DNA from 2 places in the Paenibacillus sp. FSL R5-0475 genome. Region 2 is predicted to be linked to the other one. Evidence: riboswitches for the same ligand, from Rfam matches in the RefSeq annotation. Region 2 holds a riboswitch; the other holds the start of a gene.
What was found. A riboswitch is a leader RNA that binds a small molecule or an ion and turns the genes downstream of it on or off. The one in region 2 is predicted to bind preQ1.
Positions count from the first base shown of each region.

Region 1: linked by a shared signal. The riboswitch ahead of MKX41_RS31380 (queuosine precursor transporter) and the one ahead of queF (preQ(1) synthase) in region 2 are both predicted to bind preQ1.

Region 1 covers NZ_JBBORK010000001.1:6,961,606-6,968,270, forward strand. The annotation lists gene cobT (nicotinate-nucleotide--dimethylbenzimidazole phosphoribosyltransferase) at 1-343, shown strand, start outside; gene cobU (bifunctional adenosylcobinamide kinase/adenosylcobinamide-phosphate guanylyltransferase) at 340-888, shown strand; gene cobS (adenosylcobinamide-GDP ribazoletransferase) at 885-1,700, shown strand; gene MKX41_RS31370 (YnfA family protein) at 1,849-2,175, shown strand; gene MKX41_RS31375 (methyl-accepting chemotaxis protein) at 2,234-3,922, opposite strand; PreQ1 riboswitch class I at 4,266-4,311, shown strand; gene MKX41_RS31380 (queuosine precursor transporter) at 4,322-5,035, shown strand; gene MKX41_RS31385 (AMP-binding protein) at 5,245-6,665, shown strand, end outside.
Region 2 covers NZ_JBBORK010000001.1:2,173,095-2,179,759, forward strand. The annotation lists gene MKX41_RS09430 (VanW family protein) at 34-852, opposite strand; gene MKX41_RS09435 (cysteine hydrolase family protein) at 853-1,377, opposite strand; gene queE (7-carboxy-7-deazaguanine synthase QueE) at 1,506-2,228, opposite strand; gene MKX41_RS09445 (6-pyruvoyl trahydropterin synthase family protein) at 2,221-2,703, opposite strand; gene queC (7-cyano-7-deazaguanine synthase QueC) at 2,703-3,365, opposite strand; gene queF (preQ(1) synthase) at 3,395-3,868, opposite strand; PreQ1 riboswitch class I at 4,032-4,075, opposite strand; gene MKX41_RS09460 (ABC transporter permease) at 4,150-4,836, opposite strand; gene MKX41_RS09465 (ABC transporter ATP-binding protein) at 4,833-5,681, opposite strand; gene MKX41_RS09470 (hypothetical protein) at 5,894-6,229, shown strand; gene murB (UDP-N-acetylmuramate dehydrogenase) at 6,290-6,665, opposite strand, start outside.

The DNA of each region.
Region 1 (6,665 bases), 4.8 Mb from region 2:
GGGACTGGAAATCGCCGGTTTGACGGGTCTGATTCTTGGCGCAGCTGCTGCCAGGGTACCTGTCATTTTGGATGGTTTTATTTCGGGTGCGGCAGCTCTTGTGGCGAAGGCGCTTGCGCCAGAATCCATTGCTTATATGATAGGCTCCCATCTATCTGGAGAACAAGGACATAAGCTGATGCTGGAGCGGCTTGGGCTTGAACCGTTGTTTAACCTGGGTCTTCGTTTGGGTGAAGGAACTGGAGGCGTATTGTCCCTTCATTTAATTGAGGCGATATGCCGCATTTTGAGCGAAATGGCCACCTTTGAAAGTGCAGGCATCTCTGGAGCTGGGAAACAATGAGTATTCTTGTAACGGGAGGGGCGCGTAGCGGGAAAAGTGGTTTTGCAGAAAAACTGATGTCGTCACTGGCAGATCAGGCCTTCTATGTTGCAACCGGACAAGCGTTTGATGATGAAATGAATGAACGGATTGCACTGCATCAGCAACAGCGCTCGCAAAGCGGATATGCTTGGGAGACGTTAGAGGAGCCTTATGATTTGCCAGATCTTCTTAAGCGTTTATCTGGTGAAAAGGCGGTTCTCGTAGATTGTCTAACGTTGTGGTTATCGAATGTACTGCTAGCCATGGAAGGATTTACGGATAGGCAAGAGTTGATTGAGAGCGAGATTACAAGACTTGAAGACAGTGTACACACATTTCAAGGAAACCTCATTTTGGTCACTAATGAGGTTGGAGATGGTATTGTTCCGGAGTATGCGCTTGGCCGATTGTACCGTGATCTGGCAGGACGTATGAACGCGCTGCTTGCTCGGCAATGCGAGCAGGTTTTTTTAGTGACTGCGGGCATTCCAATTGAACTCAAGAGCAGGGAGTATCGTTTATGAGGGAGCGCAGGGATGCTGCCGCGGCTGCCTTTCAGTTTTTGTCCCGGTTTCCTGTAAAGAGTGACCCTGGATTTTCTCCTGAGCTGCTGCGCCGAAGTGTGCTGTTCTATCCTGTGGTGGGTGCAGCTATCGGACTGTGCGTAGCTGCTGGGGCAGCTTTGACGGGTTGGATTTTACCGGCTTGGCCAGCAGCTGTTATTACCCTTATCTTATGGGTAGGACTTACTGGCGGCCTGCATCTCGATGGTTGGATGGACAGTGCGGATGGTCTGCTAAGCTACCGACCGAGGGAACGGATCCTGGAGATTATGAAGGACAGCCGTGTGGGTGCGATGGGTGTGCTCGCCTGCGTGCTGCTCTTGCTGTTAAAGGTCTCTTTAGTGGCAGCATTAATCGAAGGCTACGCCTATTACGAGCTGCCACTGCTCTTGCTGCCAGCGATCTGGAGCCGCTGGTATATGGTGCGGGCTATGGTGCGTTATCCCATTGCCCGCGGGAACGAGGGGCTGGCTGCGAGCTTCGCCGGCCTCGCTCCCTCGCATGAGCGGCGCGCGCTGGCGATAGCCGCGCTGCTCTCGCTAGCCGCAGCCGGTGCGCCTCTGGCGCTCGGCGCTGGCTTAGCCGCGTGGCCGCTGCATCTGGCGGCAGCGTTACTGCTGCCGGCTGCGGCCTTGGCCAGCGGCACCGTGGCTGCGCGGCGGATTAGCAGCCGGCTCGGCGGGCTCACCGGCGATGTGTACGGCGCGCTGAATGAACTGCTAGAGGCTGTGCTCCTACTAGTATTAGTGCTGCTCCAGCACAATTTCATGTGAGTGGCTCCTGCGGGTGACGCATAGTAGCCAGCTGGCTCAATCTGTTTATATCCACTGCTGATGCTTGTGGGTCCAGTTGTTTGGTGGCCCGGATGCTTGCAGGTCCACATGGTGATATTTTTAGAGTTCAATAGGAAAGAGGGATGACATGGTTGCTGCCATTCTACTATTTGTAATTGCCGGCCTTGCTGAGATCGGAGGCGGATACTTAGTATGGTTATGGCTAAGAGAATCAAGACCTCTCTGGTACGGTTTGGTAGGTTCTTTGATTCTGATAAGCTATGGCATCATCCCTACGTTGCAGAAGTTTCCGTCCTTCGGAAGAGTGTACGCAGCCTACGGCGGGGTGTTTATCGTACTCGCTGTGTTCTGGGGCTGGCTAGTAGACAAGAAAACACCCGATGTATATGACTGGGTTGGTGCTGTTATTTGTGTGATCGGCGTTTCGGTCATTCTTTGGGGGCCGAGACACTAACAAAACAACCCGTTCAACACTTTCGTGTGAACGGGTTGTTTTTATTTAAGCCTAAGCTTTAGATCTTAAATTGTTGCACAGCTTCCTGAAGCTTCTTAGCCTGCTCATATAGATGCTGCACGGTTACTGCATGTCCTTCAAGCTCTATACGTTGGCGCTCGGAGTTCTCGGATAGTGTGTCCGCACTTTCTTGGGATCTTGAAGTGATTTGTGCGGTTTCCTCAACGGAAGCACTAACTTCTTCTGTACTTGCTGAGATTTGCTGCGTCGCCGCAGATACGGATTGAATATTCTGATTGATGCTTTGGATCAGAATCAGAAGGTGATTGAAGGCATCGCCCGCTTCTGCCACCTTGCCTACCCCAGAGGCTACCTCAGAATTCACATGGTTCATCTCAGTAACGGAGCGATTCATATCTTCCTGAAGTCCGAGTAGGAAATCACGAATCTGCTCATTCGCATTACGGGATTGTTCGGAAAGCTTGCGTACTTCTCCGGCAACCACGGCAAAGCCGCGTCCATGTTCTCCTGCACGTGCTGCTTCGATCGAAGCATTGAGCGACAGCATTTGGATTTGCTTCGTAATTTCAGTAATACTATGAACGACTTCTCCGATCATTACTGAACGTTCATTCATAACTTGTAATTGCTCCAGCGACTGCAGGGAGGCACGTTCAACATGGCGCATTTGCAGAACGGCACTTTGGGCAATCTCATTACCGCCAATCGCTTCAGCGGAAGCTTCACTGATCTGCTCAGTGACTTCGGTGGCTGCTGAAGCAATATGCTGAATGCCGAAATTGATTTCTTCCATAGCTTTTGAATTATCTAGAGCGCTGCTCGCGATGGTCGTACTACCTTTACCAATTTCTACAACAGATGTACTAGAGTGGTCTGCCATTTCATTTAGGACCTCAACACGTTCTCTTAAAGAATTGGAATCGGTGACCACAGTATTTGAGGTGACGAGTACATGTCCAATCATTTCTTTTAGGCGCAGGGTCATCGCTTGGAAGCTTCTGGACAGTTGAGCTACCTCATCACTGCCTTTAACCGTTAATTCCTCTGTGAAATCTCCCTCTGCAAGACGGGCACTGTAAGCTGCAAGCTTTGAGATAGGACGAGTGATCCGCATGCTCATAAACCAGGCACCAGTTGAGCCTATAATCAGCGTTAGCAGAGTGATCCCCGCGCTGGTCCACAGAATACTGTCTGTTTTTTCTTGAATAAAGCTTACATCACTGCTGATTCCGATAACCATCGTACTTCCGGGAATTCCGATATAAGCTGACTTATGTACACCATGCGAGTCCTTGTATGTATCGCTTAGTCCACTCTTTCCTTTAAGAGCTTGCTGCATTGCAGAGGATACCTTAACAATTTCCTCCGGCTTTAATTTTGCATCATGATCTACGGACAGAACCTCAGCTTCCTTGCCTTTTAGATTGAGTAGAAAAATAGTCTCAACCCCATGCTGCTTTCTCTTATCCTGGAAATAGAATTCAAGATTGGTGGCTGCTTGTTCGTTCTTCTTTAGTGCTTGCTGAGCATGCATTGTATTTATATTCTTATATACGTCCTGAGCAGCTGCAGTTAGAATTTGATTGATTTGTGGCATGACATAGCTGTTGAAAATACTGGTGGATATAAAGTAGAAGCTGGTACTTAACAAAAGAGACGTGAGTAATAGAACTACAAATAATAAACGCGTAAATCTGCGACTGATCGACTGCTTGAAACGAAACATATTGTTCTCCCCCTTTTTATGGGCAGCGAAGCCCCATTTCTTTATATCCCTACCGACTGCTATTGACTGGCAACCTGCAATATATTCCATAGTTATGTAATATATCAACTAAATGGATCGGGAATGAAGTGTTTGATACTATTCTATAGAATTAACCTCTGGATGAATAGTGAAAGTTTTAGTTTATATAGCATATTTTTCTGAAAAAGATGAATTATTACTGACACTTTTATTTTTAGTTAATAAAAATGGGTATAAATACCCATTTCATAAATTGTTTATTTTTATGGATTGTTTGACGACAGTGTGATAGAGTATTAATGTTTTGTTCCAAAACTTAATGTATGCCGCGGTTCGTAACCATCCCGCGTAAACAAAACTAGGAGGAGTTTAAGCAATATGTTTAATTTGATGTGGGGAGTTTTATTTGTTATTGTCAATTTTGCTTTTTTTCTACTCTGTTACCGCCTGTTCGGCAAAAGTGGAATGTATGCATGGGTAGGTATCGCTACTGTAATTGCAAACATTCAGGTAGCTAAGACGATTGCTATGCCATTTGATATCGTGATGACACTCGGAAATACGATGTATGTCACTTTGTATATGACCAGCGATTTGCTTAATGAGAAGTATGGAAGAGCAGAAGCACGTAAAGCGGTTTGGTTTGGCTTCTTCACCTTGCTTATGACGACAGTCATTATGCAAATGGTACTAGTATTTAAGCCGCAAGAGACCGATATTGCTCAGTCTTCTTTGGAGACGATCTTTGGTCTGATGCCTCGACTAGCGTTGGGTAGTCTAACTGCTTACTTCATTAGTCAGTTCCTAGACGTTCGGTTGTACTCCTGGATTCGCAAATATTACAGCACTTCAAGTCAGTTGTGGATTCGTTCCAACGGCAGTACGATGGTTAGCTCCTTTGTGGATACACTAATCTTCTGTACCATTGCATTTGCTGGGTTGTATAACTGGAGTGTGTGGTTTGAAATTTTGCTTACAACGTATCTAGCGAAATTCTTACTAACCGCAGTAAGCACACCTATCTTATATATCGCCCGAACTTTTACTTTTGCTGAAGATGGAATACCATCATCCGCTCATAAGAAGGAATAGACAACAATACAGCCAGCGCGTACCGATCATAATCGATGCGCGCTGTTTGATTTTTCCAGTCGTAAGAGGGCTTAATCGTTCCATATAAATATGTACATAAAATTAATATAAAGCTAAAATAAGCTATCGTAGCCATTCTAATTGTATCCCGAGCGAAGAGAGTGTACATAATCGGTAGTCACAGAAATTACGAATAGGTGTGGTGAAGGATGAATCTAGTAGTTCCTATACTGCGTCATGCAGCACAGCAGCCCGACAGCATTGCCTTAACCCAGACCCAAGCAACGCATACCTATGCAACATTAGTGCAAGCGATGCGGAGAATTGCCAATGGTCTACAGCAAAAGGGCCTTAAGCATGACAAAATCGCTATTTTATCTACGAATCGCATTGAATTTGTCGAGGTTTTCTTGGGGGCTATTTATGCAGGTTGTGTTCCCATTCCTTTAGATCCCAAGTGGAGTGCAAATGAACTGCGGGTTATTATAGAGCAGTGCCAGCCGACAATGATTTTTGCCGAGCCGGAAGCTGCAAAGAATTTGGTCTTCAAGGACCAAGCCATCCCAACGCTGACTTTTTCAAATGAACGAACAGGTTCCTATGATCAGTGGTTGAAGGCTCTGAAGCCAGAAGCTGAATTGGATGAGACGAATGAGTTATTATTTATCGGCTTTACTTCAGGCACAACGGGGCTCCCCAAAGGATATATGCGTACCCATTTATCGTGGTTAAAGAGCTTTGAGGTATCGAGTGCTGCCTTTGAATTGGACGCTATGAGTGATGTTTTAGCACCGGGTCCGTTTGTGCATTCGCTGTCCTTGTTCGCTGTAATGCAGAGTCTGTATGGTGGAGCAAACTTTCATATTACGCAAAAATTTAGCGCCACACAGGTGTTAGAGCTGTGCAGGCAGATTCCGGGTGTGGTGTTGTTTGTTGTACCGACAATGCTTGAATCCATGATGCAGCAGGCTGTTCCTGGGCAGACGCAGATTGATGCGATTATTAGCTCAGGTGCAAAGTGGTCGGAGTTGTCCAAAAAAAGGGGCATAGAAGTGTTCGCTGGAGCGCGTCTCTATGAATCCTATGGTTCCTCAGAAGCGAGTTATATTAGTTATTTGGATGTTCTGGAAGAGCATAATCCGAACTCTGTAGGCAAGCCCTATCCCGGAGTGCAAATTTCCATTTGTAATGAAGAGTTCCGTGAAGTCCCTACGGGGGAGATTGGGCAGTTATATGTGCGAAGTGATATGATATTTCTAGGCTACCATCAATTGCCGAAGGAGACCGCAGCAGCTTTTCGAGAGGGATGGCTTGTGTTGGAGGATTATGTTTATCAGGATGAAGCTGGTTATTTATATCTGGCGGGTCGCTTGAAAAATAGAATCATCTCGGGTGGGCTGAACGTTTATCCAGAGGAAATAGAGCGAGTACTGGAGCATCTTCCGGAAATACAAGAAGTAATGGTGCTTGGTGTCCCTGACGATTATTGGGGAGAACAGCTGGCAGTCCTCGTGAAATGGAATGGTGCAAAGCATTTATCTATAGACGAAATAAAGAATTATTGTCGCCAGTATTTAGCAAGTTACAAAGCGCCGAAGCAGCTGCTGACAGTTGATGAGTTTATCTATAC
Region 2 (6,665 bases):
ACCTTTCTATGTTATATCCCTATGCCTATCCTCTTATCCATGAAGAAGCGGAGAATACATCATAAGCGCATAGTTATCGGTTACAGCTTCATCTCCAACTAGCTCTCCGGTCCGTGTATATACTTTTCGACTAATCTTGTTACTGCGTATATACCCTCCCCAAGGTTCTAAACTAATCCAATGATCACTTTCATACACTTCATATTTATAAAGGGACTGCTCATCGCATCTCCATTCCCCATGCAAATGGCTGTCATCCAGCCAGAGCTTTAATTGATACGTTTGATTCGTGTTATTCTTCACTTGAAGATCCAAATAATTATAAGAACAGGTGGCCCCGCTTCCAAATGGCTGTGTACGCTGTTCATCTGGAAATACATCATAGCTGTGCCGATGCCGTTCTGTAACCGTAAGAGGTGTATGCAGTGTCATCCAGTAGATCAGATTGGACAACTGGCACAGTCCCCCGCCGACTCCAGAATGGAAGCCACCATAATGCAGTACCATCCCCTCTAGATACCCTTTTCGCTTACTGGGCTTACCGATGCTTCTCCAATAGGAAAAAGTCTCACCCGGGCGCACCATGAGCCCATCCAGCTTCGCTATCGCCAGACGTAAATTGGTTATTTTATTGTATTGAAGCACCATATCTACATTCCGTAGACTTCTTAATAACGGTGTAGCATGAGTCATCACTTCATTAGATAAAATTTCACTAGTGCGCTGCTTCGCCACCTTGCTGCGGCTAGTGCACCATTTCAAATATCTTTTCCAAATAAAATATCGCTTTCCGGCAAATAGTCTAAGTCGAGAACGCTGAATAGGTTTCATGGCAGCCTGAGGTGTACTCATCTAGAACTGAACCTCGCTTTCAGCTCGTAACTGGGCGAATCTCCCTCCGATTACTGCATTATGATGCTTAACGATCTCACTACTATTCAGTACCCCATTATCAAAGGTGCTATGAGCATCTTGTACGAGAACACTCTTATAACCCATACTGTATGCGCGTCTTATTGTCGTATCTAGGCAGAACTCACTTTGCATCCCACAAATCACCAGATTCGTGATCCCCAGCTTCTGTAGCTCCTCTTGCAGTTCGGTTCGGTGAAAAGCATCCCAAGTAGGCTTCTCCACAATAACTTCACCTTCCTGCGGTGTGATGCGGTGACTGATCTGCCATGTGGGCGTACCTTTTGTATATTCCTCATCTTCGGTGTGTTGAATATAAACTATTGGAGTACCTGCTACCCTAGCTTTGTTCTGAAGGGAAATAATTCTCTCCATTACACCCTCTTCATCGTACAGCTTTTGATCAGGATAGGAGAACATAGCTTCTTGAACATCGATAATTAATAGTGCAGTTGAATTTCCCATTTAGTACCTCCTACAATTTTTATGAAAATCATACCAGATTATGGGACATTCTATCTACCTATTTAAAGGCTTAAATCAATAAAAAAAGGGCATCTGCTGAGCAGACACCCGTTACATTTAAATACTTTTTACTTGCCACGCTTATTATGCCAGATCAATGCATGCAGCTGTGGAAGGACACGTACTCTATTCATCTCAGAGTCTACGATTACTTTATTAAACAACCATTCCAGCCTTCCCAAAAGTCGAGCAGAAATGTCGCCTTCTTCAGTGACATCATCATTCCCAGGCTGCAGAAAGAGCTGCACATTGGGATATCGCTGGTGAATGTCTTTTGCATAATCAAAATCCTTATCGTCAAACACTACGACCTTCAAGCTATGCATAGAACGACCCAGTTTCTCCATTTTACTCATGATGTTATCTAGAATTTCCCAATTCGTCGTCATTCCTGAGCTTGGGGGTTTAGGGCTAATTGTCAGCACATCCACGTCATTGAACCACTCCTGCCATTTACTCCCCTGAGTTTCTATTGCAGCTTGAATCCCGCGCTCATGTAGCAGGTTAATAAAAGTGCCCATCCCGTCACCAATCAAAGCAGGATTTCCGCCTGAAATCGTAACACAGTCGAAATTATCTCCAGCTATAGCTAAAAGTTCATTCATAATTTCATCCGAGGTCATCATTCGAACCTTATCCTTAGCAGTACCATCCCAAGTAAAAGCAGAGTCACACCAGCCACAGCGATAATCGCAGCCATAGGTGCGGACAAACATCGTCTTCACTCCAATTACCGCACCTTCGCCTTGAATAGTCGGACCGAACATTTCAATTACAGGAATCTTACTCACAGTCACAGCCTCCATATAAACGGTAGGATGGCCCTTCATCCGGAACATCTTCAGCCAGCACCTCTGCCCAGGAGGTTGGAGTCTCCCATAGCTTTACCGAGTACAAAGGCAACCCTGCTTGCTTAAGCTTGTAGGCAATATATGAAGACATATTCTCCACTGTGGTGCGGAATGACAACAAGGCTACTTTGGAGCCCGTATTCGTTAACGTCTCTAACACAGGTTCATTTCCCATAGCAAGAAAAGCGTGATCTAAACGATCTACAAGGCTTTGTTGTACAGTCGCCTTGATATCGCTGAAGTCAATAACAAACCCTTCGTCTGAATGACCTTCCGTAGCCTCTGGTTTGCCCTTAAGCACTACTTCGAGCTTATAAGTATGTCCGTGCAGATTGCTGCATTTCCCTTTGTGACCAATTAGTTGATGCGCCGCATCAAACGTAAATATTTTGCAGACTGAAACCTCGTTAAGCATTAAGAACCGGCCTCCATTCTCTCCGCCTCATATTGCTCAAGACCACGCTGACGCAACAGACAGGCTGGACAAGTACCGCAGCCACTGCCAATAATACCGTTGTAACAGGTCAATGTGTGTTCGCGAACATAATCAAAATAACCAAGTTCATCTGCCATCTTCCACGTTTCTTTTTTATCCAGCCACATCAATGGAGTGTGTATCGCAAACTCATAGTCCATAGATAAATTCAGCGTAACATTCAATGATTTCACAAATACATCACGGCAGTCCGGATACCCGCTAAAGTCCGTTTGGCAGACACCAGTGACGATATGGGAGTAACCCAATTGTTTAGCTAATATTGCGGAAAAAGACAAAAATAACAGATTCCGTCCGTCAACAAATGTACTAGGAAGCTCATCACCTTCGCCAGCAACGATATCAATATCCTGGCGGGTTAGTGCATTTGGTGCCAGCTGATTAAGCAGCCCAAGATCAAGGATATGCTGTTTTACATTAAACTTAGCTGCTATTTCTGTAGCAACTTCGATTTCAGCCGCATGACGCTGATTATAATTAAAGGTAACTACCTGCACTTCCTCAAACTGCTTCATTGCCCAAACCAGGCAAGTGGTGCTATCTTGTCCGCCGCTAAATACGACGAGTGCTTTTTTGTTCATCTTAATCTCTCCTTATCAACTTGTTGGGATTAGCGGTTATCCACTTTTTCCGGATAGAGGTCGTGATTCATTAAGCGGTGCTCCGCCATCGCCTCATACTTCGTACCCGGTCTTCCATAGTTGCAATAAGGATCAATAGATATTCCTCCACGCGGAGTGAACTTGCCCCATACCTCAATGTATCGTGGGTCCATCAGTGAGATCAGATCATTCATAATAATGTTGACGCAGTCCTCATGAAAGTCACCGTGGTTACGGAAGCTAAACAGATACAGCTTTAATGATTTAGATTCCACCATTTTCTGTTCAGGAATATACGAAATATACAGTGTGGCAAAATCCGGCTGACCTGTAACAGGACATAAGCTAGTAAACTCAGGGCAGTTGAATTTAACAAAATAATCACGCCCTGGATGCTTGTTATCAAACACCTCAAGAATAGCTGGATCATAACCAAACTTGTACTGCGTTCCCTGATTACCAAGTAAAGTGACTTCTTGCATTTCCTCTTTCAATCTTCCTTCTGACACGACAAAAAACCCCTCTCTTTTCCTTCGGCCTTGGCCGGTAATGGAAAGAAGAACGAGATTTCGAAAACTTTGCTCCACTAAGAAGAAACGGAAGCAACATCCGGGTTAAGGACTGCATCCGCTTATAAGATTTAATATACTCTTAGTTTTTTATAGAGGGAGTTCGCGAACCTCTCCTGCACAATCCGTGCAGACTTCTTCTTCATGCATATTGCGTCTTGAACTATACCACGGTAATTTGCTTCTGACAAGTTCTACGCTTTGCCCGTCTTCCAAATCCAGAGCGAAAGCACCACAATCCACAAGAGCAAAAGCAGGCTTTCTAGGAGCAATACTCCTTCTCCATTTAGAATACTGTTCAAATTCTGGACGATTTCAATACTTGGCAGAATAACAAAGATCGGATAGGTCCACTCTGGAAGAGCGACGTACACAGAAGCTACTAAGAAAAAAACGACCATAAATGCGGAGCTGATGGCTGAACCATTTTTGGAGGAACTTACCTTTAAACCAATGATAATTCCAACTTGCACAAAGATAATTCCACCCAATAACATATACAATAAGGAAGGGAGTAAATCCATTGTCAAACCTTGATTTAGTACATAAACAATCAGCTGTGATAACAAAGAAAAAACAAGAACAGATCCAGCTTTCGCAGTAATAATCTGGCCTCTGCTTAGCGGAGTAATCAACAGCGCATCATAAGTCTTACTCTCCCTCTCCTCAATTAATCCTGGGCCGGTAATCATGATCCCAACCATCACTTGCGCAAATAATATCCATGTAGAAAGAAGCATGAAGTCCAAACCGCTCTTGTCCACTACAGTGATGATGATTTTAGCCATAAATATAGGCAAAATTATTAGAATTACAGTCGCAGGATTACGCAGTATATCCTTACTTTCATGTTTATACAGCTTCCATATCTGATAACTCAACTTAGCTCACTTCCCGTCAGGGCAGCGAATACATCTGCCAGCGAAGCTTCTTTACTGTGCATACTTAGAATTTGATTCGTAGACATTAACTGATAGATATGATCTTTAGTAGCTTCTTCTGCAATCGGCCAGGATTTCATAACCACTTTCCCATCCTGCTGATATTTAACTTCAATTTCTGGTTTACCATAAATGGTCTTAAGTCTATGCGGTTCATCGAGTGCCACCAAGGCACCAGCGTGCATGATGCCCACTCTATCGCTTAATGCCTCGGCTTCGTGCATATCATGCGTCGTTAAGACGATGGTTGTGCCTTCTTCTTGAATTCTCTTGACGTGATTACGTATGAGTGAAGCTGAATTTGGATCTAACCCACTTGTAGGCTCATCTAAAAACAACACTTGAGGCTTATGTAATAATGCTCTAGCGATTAGAACACGCTGCTTCCAGCCTTTGGATAAGCTGCTTACTTTAGCTTTTTCCTTATCTAACAGCTGGAGGGTTTCCATGACTTCATTCACTCGATTTCCTGCTACCCTATACAGATCAGCGAACAGCTCCAGATTATTTCGAATAGAACTACGCATGTATAGGTTCGGAAGCTCGAAAACAACACCAATTTGAGCATGGATATCTTTTTTATGACGTGAAATATTCATGCCATTAATTAAAATTTCTCCGCTTGTAGACTGAAGAAGCCCTGTCATCATTCGCATCGTTGTAGTCTTCCCTGCACCATTGGGACCTAGAAATCCAAAGACCTCACCTTTCTCCACCGTGAAAGTAATTCGATCAACTGCACACCTCTCCTGATAATATTTTGAGACATCAGTTAGCTGAATCAATAACACTCCCCCTTTTTAGAATAGTTAACTTTCTTCTATCCTTATTCTGGTTGTAGAGGATTATCTCTGTTGTTGCTATTCTGTAACATTCGCTATTCCTTAGTACCTTCCTTTGTTCAAATCCGCTCAGATGTGGCAAAAATAAGGATTCAAATCCTAAGAAAAGGGTAACTTAAACATAATAATCTTCGAGGTAAGGGTGGGATCATCTAATGGAACAAAGTATACAGAAACTTATGGACTGGATTAACAGTCATGTGAATGAAACTATTGTAATTGAAAAGAAGGAGCTTCGTGATCTGGATAAAATTCATTTTAATCTAGAGGCTGTTGAGTTTCGGAGTGCGGAGGATGTTATCGATGATTATCTTGGGAGTGCATTAATATTAAAAGGATTTGGCAGCACTTTAAACGCCGATGGTGAGCTAGTATCGCTACCACACTCCACCTATGACTTAGCTATTGACGGGCTTCGGATTGAGGACATAAGTGATCGCAAGGCGGAAATAACTACTGAAAGAGCTAAATATACCCTTTCAGTGGATTAAACCATATGTAATGACAGCAAAAGAGCCCACAATAATCTGTGGGCTCTTTCTAATTAATAGTTACTCTTCTCCAATGATCTCCACTTCAGTTTCAAGCTCCACGCCGAATTTATCCTTCACAGTCGCTCTTACATGGTGAATTAGCCCAATGTAATCGCTGGCTGTTGCATTATCTGCATTTACAATAAACCCTGCATGCTTCTTGGATACCTCAGCACCACCGATTCTTGTTCCCTGCAATCCACTCTCTTGAATTAACTGACCTGCAAACCGACCTGGAGGACGTTTAAAGACACTACCACAGGAAGGATACTCAAGCGGTTGCTTAGATTCACGCAAGTAAGTAAGTTCATCCATTTTCGACTTGATGGCTAATGCATCACCAGAAGTCATAGCAAAATTGGCCTCAAGTACGATGTATTCACCGCTTGCGAAC